Regions from separate parts of the Erythrobacter sp. 3-20A1M genome, predicted to be linked through region 1. Evidence: riboswitches for the same ligand, from Rfam matches in the RefSeq annotation. Region 1 holds a riboswitch; the other holds the start of a gene.

Region 1 (4,421 bases):
CTCGCGCCTGTCGGCGGTGATCGTGATCGCGACAAGTCGTTACGCACGGGCCGAGGGGATCGCCAAGCCGGTTGCGAAGGGGATCGGAGCAGCGCCGCTGGTGGTGGCGACGCTCACCGGGATCGCTGCGGCCGCAATCGGTGCGACCATTCTTGGGCCCGGCTCTGCACTATGCGGCTTGGCCGGCCTTGCGATAGGCCATGTTACGACGCGGCTGCTCTTCGAGCACAAGCTGGGCGGCTATACCGGCGACTGCCTCGGCGCGGTGCAGCAGATCAGCGAAGTCGGCTTCTATCTCGGCATGCTGGCATGGCTCTGACTTTGCTGCGTCACGGTGAGCCTGAGATCGCTAAGGGCACGTGCTACGGCCAGTCGGACGTGACCACCAGACCCTTAGACGACGGACGCTTCAGCGCTCTGATGAACGCATTGCCTGGAAGCTTCGCGCGGATCGACAGCAGCCCGTTGATCCGATGCACCGCGCTGGCTGAGCGGTTGGCCGTGTATTTCGACCTTCCGGTCCATGCCGACCCGAGGCTAATGGAAATCGATTTTGGGAACTGGGAAATGCTGCCGTGGAACGCCATTTCGCGCAGCGAAATCGATGCGTGGGCACAAGATGTCGAAGGTGCGCGACCCCATGGGGGGGAGAGTGTTGCACAGATGATCGAAAGAGTGCGAGCTTATCTGCGCGACGCGGCAGATTTTGGTGGTGACATCCTTGCCGTCACACATCTTGGTGTTGTCCGTTGCGTTGCCGCAGCTCTTGGCCGACCGAACCCATTTGAAATGGAACTCGGCTTCGGCCAGTCCCTCACCATTGAACCAAAAGAGGTCGTATGAGCGAGACCAACAGCAATACGCACAAGCAAAAGATGAAGGAGCTGCAGGCCGCGCAAGCGAAGCGGCGCCGGGAGCTCACGGATCCTGAGCGCGGCCTCGTGCTGGTCCAAACCGGTAATGGCAAGGGCAAGTCGAGCTCGGCCTTCGGAGTGATCGCCCGCGCGCTGGGTTGGGGACAGAAAGTCGCGGTGGTGCAATTCATCAAGGGAAAGTGGAAGACGGGCGAAAAGCAGTTTTTCGCGCGCTTTCCCGATCTCGTCGATTGGCACGTCATGGGCGATGGTTTCACATGGGACACACAAGACAAGGATCGCGATATCGAAGCCGCGGAGAAAGCTCTCTCCAAGGCCGGTGAACTCATCACAAGCGGTGACTACGCTCTAGTCGTGCTCGACGAAATTAACATTGCGCTGCGCTACGAATACCTGACGCCCGCAAAAGCGATCGAAGTGCTCGAAGGCCGGGGCGATACCCGGATCATCCTGACCGGGCGGGACGCGAAGCCCGAACTGATCGACTATGCCGACACTGTCACCGAAATGGCCGAAATCAAGCACGCCTATCATGCCGGGATCCGCGCGCAGCAGGGCATCGACTTCTAGCAAGCAAGGATTGACAGCAACGGACCAGGCGAGCATTGGCGCGAACAGACGGTGCTGCAGGTGCGAAATCGCCTGAAGCTAAGAGGGAAGCCGGTGCGATACCGGCGCTGTGCCCGCAACTGTGAGCCAGAAGTCCCGAACCAACATGTCACTGGCTAAACCCTTCACTGGGTGGCGCCGGGAAGACGGTTCGAAGACGTTGATCGGCAAGCCAGGAGACCTGCCGTCGCGTCGTTCGTCCGGGGCCGGGTCCAGCCCCTTGGGACAGGAAAGTTCTTTTCCGAAGTAACGACAGTCAGGCCGGTTTCCGGAGTCGCGGCTCGGTGCGAGCCGCGGCGGGCCATCTGTCGAGTTGACCATGCGGGCACCGGGGCCTCCGCGTGGGATGGCTTTGGATATGTCAATGAAATCCGCATTCTATTTGTCCGTCGCGGCATCGGCCGTGGCACTGTGTTCGACTGGAGCCTTTGCCCAGTCGGTCGATCTTCTTGAAGACGAGGAAGTGAACTCCGAAACGATCGTGGTCACGGCCAACCGCACCGAACGTGCGATCAGCCAAGTTGGCGAATCGGTTACAGTGGTCGAGGAAGAGGAGATCGTAAACCGCCAGCCGAGTGAAGTGCTCGACATCCTGCGCACAGTCCCGGGCGTCACCTTCAACCGCAATGGCGGCATCGGAACCAGCACAGGCGTCTCGATCCGTGGTGCCGAGAGCGACCAGACCGTCGTGCTGATCGACGGGGTCAAGCTCAACGACCCCTCTTCGACGGGTGGCGGCTTCAACTTCGGTCCTGCCCTGACAGGCAATATCGCACGGATCGAAGTGGTGCGTGGTTCGCAAAGCGTCCTTTACGGCAGCCAGGCTATCGGCGGCGTCGTGAACCTCATCACCCGCGAACCGACCGAGGAGTTCGGGGTGTTCGCTCGCGCGGAATATGGTGAGCGCGATACTGCGGAACTCGTCGGCAATGTGTCGGGAAGGTTTGGTCCCGTAGGCCTTAGTGTCGGCGGCAATTACTATCGCACCGATGGCATTTCGGCATTCAGCGAAGCGCGCGGCGGCACCGAGCCGGACGGCTTTGAAAGCCTGGGTGCCAACGCCAAGCTCGATATTGCGCTGGGTGAGAATTTCTCGATCGATCTGCGAGGTTTCTATGCCGACAGCGAGGTCGAGATCGACGGCTTCACCGCTACCGGCCTGGGGGACACCAACGAGGTTTCCTATCGAGAAGATTTGGTCGGCTATGCGGGCATCAACGCAGACTTTCTGGACGGGCGTTTTCGCAATCGACTGGGTATCGCCTACACCCGGATCGACCGCAGGAATTTCAGCTTCGATACGGATTCCGAGACCTTTGATGCCTTCGGCGAGAACGTGCGCTATGAATATCAGGGCGTGTTCGACGCAGCCGAGATTGCGACGCTGGTGTTCGGTGCCGAGCGTGAGGAATCGGAATATCGCAGTTCCAGTTTCGGCGCTCCTGCGACCGGCGACGACGTGTGGATCAATTCGGTCTACGGACAGCTGAACCTGACTCCGATCGAGGGGCTCTCGCTGACAGGCGGCGTTCGCTACGACGATCACGAAACCTACGGCAACAACACGACCTTCGCTGCCAGTGGTGCTTATTCGCCCAACGGCGGCGATACCGTGTTGCGCGGTAGTTTCGGCGAAGGTTTCAAGGCGCCCGCGTTGTTCCAACTGTTCAGCGATTTCGGGAATACCGCGCTAGAACCCGAGGAGTCCGAAAGCTGGGATATCGGCATCACGCACAGCTTCCTCGATCGCCGCGCCCAGATCGGCGTCACTTACTTCGAACGCGATGCCGAGAACCTCATCGCTTTCGTCGGCTGCACCGGCAATCCCATCCCAGCGTGCCAGGATCCCGCTAATCCCCGCCCTTCCGGAACATACGACAATATCGCGCTGGCCAGCGCTGACGGCTGGGAGTTTGGCCTTGCGCTTCGTCCGGTCGACGGCTTCGATGTCGCGCTGAACTACACCACGATCGATGCCCGCAACGACATCACCGGCAATCGCCTGCCGCGCCGCGCCGAAGACACGATCAGTCTGGTCGCGGACTACCGCATGGAGAACGGCATCGGCATCGGTGCCACCGTGTTCGTCGCGGGCGACAGCTTCGACAATGCCACCAACACCACCCGCCTCGATGGCTATGTGGTGACCGATATTCGGGCGAGCTTTGGCCTTACTGAGCAGATCGAAATTTTCGGTCGGATAGAGAACCTATTCGACGAGCAGTATGAAACGATCTTCCGCTACGGCCAACCTGGTCGTGCGGTGTTCGGCGGCGTGCGCTACCGGATGTAATCGATGGTTCGGACGATCCCCGCGGCGCTGGCGTGCCTTTTGCTCTGTGCCTGTTCACAGGTGGCGGAGCGAGGAGCGGAGGCGCCGCGACGGATCGTCAGCCTCGACTATTGCGCCGACCAGTATGTCCTGAAGTTCGCGGATCGAGAGGATATCCTCGCGCTTTCGCCCGATGCGGGGAAGCGCTTCTCCTACATGCGGGCGGAGGCGGCAGGGATTCCCACGGTCCGTCCGCGCACTGCGGATGTTCTGGCGCTGCAGCCCGATCTGGTGGTGCGAACATATGGCGGTGGGCACGATATCGCCGACTTCATGCAGGAACCGGGCGTGCCGGTCGTGCAGATTGGCTTCCCCCAATCGATTGCCGAAGTGCGGGACGAAGTGCTGCGCGTGGGGACCGAACTGGGTAAGCCGAATGAGGCCGCAGCACTCGTCACCGAGATGGATCGGCGACTGAAGGCGCTGGCCGATCGGCCCAGTCCCCCTCGCGAAGTCCTCTACATGACACCCGCTGGTGTGACGGCTGGAGAAGGAACACTCGTGCATGAACTGTTTGTCGCGGCCGGCCTCAGGAATTTTCAGGACCGTGCCGGTTGGAACCCCCTTCCGCTCGAACGCCTCGCATACGAGCGCCCCGACCTGAT
Region 2 (4,421 bases), 520 kb from region 1:
CAGCGTGGTCAGTGCGTAACCGTCGAGCCGGGTGGCATTGAAATTGTCGTCGAAGCTGTCGCTCACCAGCCGCACGTCGCCGCCCAGCACCAGCCCGGCGAGCGGAGAGCGCCAGTCGAGCGAGGCGGTCAGCGCGTGGCGCGGACGGCGGGCGAGATCGTTGCCCTCGCGCGCATCGCCCGGCGTCCGGTTCTCGGTATCGGTGAAGGCATAGGCGAGCCGGGTGGACAGGTTCGCCCCCAGATCCCTGCCCAGCTCCACCTCGACGCCCTGCGCGCGGGTCTTGCCCACATTGTCGTAAGTCCCGAAGGGCCGGTTCGTGCAGATGCCGGTGGTCTGGCCGGTGCAGCTCACGAAGTCGATCTGGTCGTCGGTATCGCGCCGGAACAGCGTGACAGCGGCGTAGCCGTCCTTCGAGCGGTCGCCCCAGGCAAGGCCGAGATCGAAACTGGTGCTGTTTTCCGGCACCAGGGTCTCGTTCCCGTAATCGGACAGCAATTGGTAGAGCGTGGGTGCCTTGAAGCCCTCGCCCACGCTGGCGCGCAGGCGCAGCCCCGGCACGATGGCATAGCTGACATCCGCGCCGAAGCTGGTCGCGCCGCCGAAATCCTGGTGCTCGTCATGGCGCACACCCGCATGGGCGGACAGCGCGCCGTACTCGATCCCCGCCTGCGCGTAGATGCCACCGATACCGGTGCTCTGCCGCGCGTCGTAGGTGCTTTCGAACGAAGTCCATTCGTAGCTGCCGCCGAAATCCACCAGCAGCGGCCCGATCAACCGGTATTCGCCGCGCGCGTCGATGCGGTCCGACCGGCCCTTGTAGCTGTAGGCAGGCGTGTCGCTCGTATCGGAGGCGTAGGAGTCGCGGTCCGTATCGGCGAAGGAGTAATAGGCCTTCAGGTAGAGCGTGCCGGTATCGCGCAGCGCGCCGACCGCGCCGGAGAGCTGCTTGGTGCGCTGGGTCTCCGGAGTATCGCCGAAGGTATAGGTCGGCGCGGGATACCCGTCGATATCGAGGTCGCCATGGGCGTAGCGCGCCGTGGCGAAGATCTCGCTGGCCGGGTCGAGGTAGTATCGCGCCCGCCCGTTGATGGAATAATGCTCGAACCCGTCGGGCTCCGTACCGACGGCGGCGGCGGAGAAACCGTCGGTGCGATAATAATCGCCACCGATGCCGAGATAGCCGGTATCGCCGCCGATGCCCGCCGTGGCGGTCGTATAGACGGTGTCGCGCGCGCCGTATTCCGCGCTCGCGTCGATCCCGGTGGTGCTGCGCGTGGTCGCCTCCAGCACGCCGCCGATCGCATCCGACCCCCAAATGGTGGAGTTGGAGCCGCGCGTCAGATCGAGCTTCGCCAGCGTGCCGGACAGCAGATTGCCGAAATCGAACCCGCCGCCGGGGCTGGAGGGATCGTTCAGCCGCACCCCGTCGACCAGCACCAGCAGCTGCGCGGTTTCCGCGCCGCGCACGTTGACGCCGGTGGTCGCTCCGGGCGGGCCGTTGCGGGTGAAGGTGACGCCGGGCGCGCGTTCGAGCAGGCGAGTGATGTCGGCCCCCTGGATACTCTCGATCTCGGACCGGCCGATCACGGTTACCGGCTGGCCGGTGTCCTCCACCTCGATCCGGGTGCCGGTCGCGGTGACGGTGATCTCCGTCTCCTCGAGCGCGTAGGGATCGGTGTTCTCGTCGGGCTGTGCGGGCGGCTGGGCCAGCGCGGGCGCCGCGATCGCCGCCAGGGAAACGCCGAGTATCAGGTATTTACGCATAACTTCTCCATCATGTGCGAAATGTCGCCCATGACGGAATGCAGGCGTGAAAATGCCCGCTCCGCTTGCCACCGGTACACCCCGCCCGCCGGCCGAACGACACGCACAGGCAGGTCTCCTGGCTCCCGGATCGTCGCGCGCCGTCCGCCTTCCCACCCTTCGACTTGCTCGGGACAGTGGCGTGTTGGAAGGCGCGCTCCCCGGTCACAGTTGCGGGGGCAGCGAGGGTATTCCACCCTCTTCCCTCTTAGGCCCGCCGGTCGATCCCTCGCCCGCCGGACAACCCGTGACGTCGCGCGCCCCTTAGGGCCCGGTCCTGCGCGCGGCAAGCCTTTGCGCGCGTGTTGACGCGCATTTGGCCATGACGGTTTACGAAAGGCGGTCCGGCCGGAGGCGGGACGGGCAAATGTTAACACCCCCGAAACCTTTCGCGGCAGCAAAGCCTTAGCCTGCGCGCACTACAGATGGCTGAGGGGCGGTTACGGTCGCCGGGGATCACTGTCGGGGTGGGTTGTACATCATGAAGTTCTACTATGCCGCGGCGCGCAGCGTGGCGCCTTCTCCAGTCGTGCGCGCTCTTTCCAGGCGCGCGAGCGCACGGGCGGCGAACGATAATGGCAATCGCTCGCAGAACCCCGCCACCGACCCGAAGATGGTGAACGCCGCGCTGCGTCACTTTTCCCAGCACGGGCTCCACGCCGCGAGCCGAGCCGCCGAGGAAGCCGAGACCGCCTTCTTCGCCGGCGATCGGGAGCGCTACGAATGGTGGCGTGGCATCTGCAAGACGCTGGACCGCCGACTGGCGGAAGAACTCGCGGACCGCTTTCGCTCCTCCCGCGAAATGACACCCGCATAGGCCCCCATCAACCGCTGGCGATGCCAGTAATAGCGACATTAACCAAATAGAGAGATGCCCGGGACTATCCCGCAAAGAATGTCGAGACTTTTCGAGCGTGTGCGGAAGCGTCGTAGAAGACAGGCGCGTCGCCGGGACGACGAGCTGTCGAACCAGGCGCGCCATTTGCTTGTCGTGTCGCTTTACAGCCAGCCCATCAGCCTGGCGATCGGCGCGCTGAATGGTTTGATGGCGGTCGGGATCGCCGCTTGGCTCATCGATCGTCCGCTGTTCAACGCCATTGCCGTAGTATTCGGTGCCATCGCGGCCGCGCGGGTCGCGGTCGCATATTTCCTTTCGCCCGACGATGTGCGCAACACCACGCGCCATCTGGAACGGATCTACGAGATCGGGGCGTTTTCCTACGCCTTGTTCTACGGCATCGCCGCCGCGCTGACCGTTCATTATCGCCCGGGCGATGCGGTGATGACGCTGATGGTCGCCAATGCCTTGTGCTACGGCATCGGTATCTGCGCGCGCAATGCGGGCCGTCCGTACATCGCGCTGGGTCAGCTGGGCCTGACTTTCGTGCCCGTCATTATCGCCTGCCTGCTCGACGGTTCGCATGCGCTGGTGGTTCTGGCCCTGACCATGATCATGGTCGGCCCGGCGATGGGTTCGATCACCATGACGGTGTTCAATACGCTGCGCGATTCGGTCGCGGCGGCTCAGACCAGCGAGCGGCTGGCGCGCAAGATGGAATCGTTGGCGCTGACCGACGTCGTCACCGGCCTCGCCAATCGCGCCGGCCTGAACCAGTCGCTGGTCAAGTCGCTGATGCGCGTGCCGGCAGACCGGCAACTGGCGCTGTTCTGGCTCGACCTCGACCGGTTCAAGGAAGTGAACGACCTGCTCGGGCACCAGATCGGCGACCGGGTCCTGGAAGAGGTCGCAAACCGGCTGCGCAGCGCGATGCCCGCCACGGCGACGCTCGCCCGCTTCGGCGGCGACGAATTCGTGCTGTTTTGCGAGGTCGACGATCGGGGCGCGGCGGAATATCTCGCCAACCAGCTCCTGGAGCAGTTTCTCGCCCCCATGCGCTTCGACGGCGACCGGCTGGAGATCAACACCTCGATCGGGGTCGCCCTGCTGCCCGAAGATGCGGGCGAACCGGAGGCGCTGATGAAGGCGGCGGATCTCGCGCTGTACCACGCGAAGATCGAAGGGCGGGACCGCGCCCGCTTCTTCGATGCCGCCATGACCCGCGACCTCGCTCGCAAGCGGGAACTGGAAGAGGAACTGCGCGGCGCGATCCAGCGCGACGAGCTGTCGGTGTTCTTCCAGCCGGTGGTCGATCTCGCCACCGGTCGCATCCGCTGTTTCGAGGCGCTGGTGCGCTGGTTCCATCCGCAAAAGGGCGAACTCAGCCCCGGCGAATTCATTCCGGTGGCGGAGGAAACCGGGCTGATCGTCACGCTTGGCAACTGGATCACGCGCGAAGCCGCGAAAACCGCCGCGCATTGGCCCGACGACGTCCGCGTCGCCGTCAACCTGTCGCCCTTGCAGATCAAGGCCCCCGGTGCGGCGCTGGGCATCCAGGCGGCGCTGCGCGATGCGGGGCTGGCCCCCGAACGGCTCGAGCTGGAAGTGACCGAGAGCCTGTTCGTGGAAGATAGCGCGGGGACCGATGGCTTCATCCACGAACTTTCCGCGCTCGGCGTGCGCTTCGCGATGGACGATTTCGGGACGGGCTACTCTTCGCTCGGTTACATCAACAAATATCCGTTCTCGAAGATCAAGGTCGACCGCAGCTTCGTCT

What was found. Region 1 has a riboswitch for cobalamin ahead of F7D01_RS13820 (TonB-dependent siderophore receptor). Riboswitches for the same ligand answer to the same signal wherever they lie in the genome.
Region 2: another riboswitch for cobalamin. It lies ahead of F7D01_RS01275 (TonB-dependent siderophore receptor); the one in region 1 lies ahead of F7D01_RS13820 (TonB-dependent siderophore receptor).

The regions. Positions count from the first base shown of each region.
Region 1 covers NZ_CP045200.1:2,866,159-2,870,579, forward strand. The annotation lists gene cobS (adenosylcobinamide-GDP ribazoletransferase) at 1-319, shown strand, start outside; gene cobC (alpha-ribazole phosphatase family protein) at 310-843, shown strand; gene cobO (cob(I)yrinic acid a,c-diamide adenosyltransferase) at 840-1,445, shown strand; cobalamin riboswitch at 1,478-1,688, shown strand; gene F7D01_RS13820 (TonB-dependent siderophore receptor) at 1,849-3,777, shown strand; gene F7D01_RS13825 (ABC transporter substrate-binding protein) at 3,781-4,421, shown strand, end outside.
Region 2 covers NZ_CP045200.1:272,036-276,456, forward strand. The annotation lists gene F7D01_RS01275 (TonB-dependent siderophore receptor) at 1-1,767, opposite strand, end outside; cobalamin riboswitch at 1,858-2,058, opposite strand; gene F7D01_RS01280 (hypothetical protein) at 2,288-2,623, shown strand; gene F7D01_RS01285 (bifunctional diguanylate cyclase/phosphodiesterase) at 2,702-4,421, shown strand, end outside.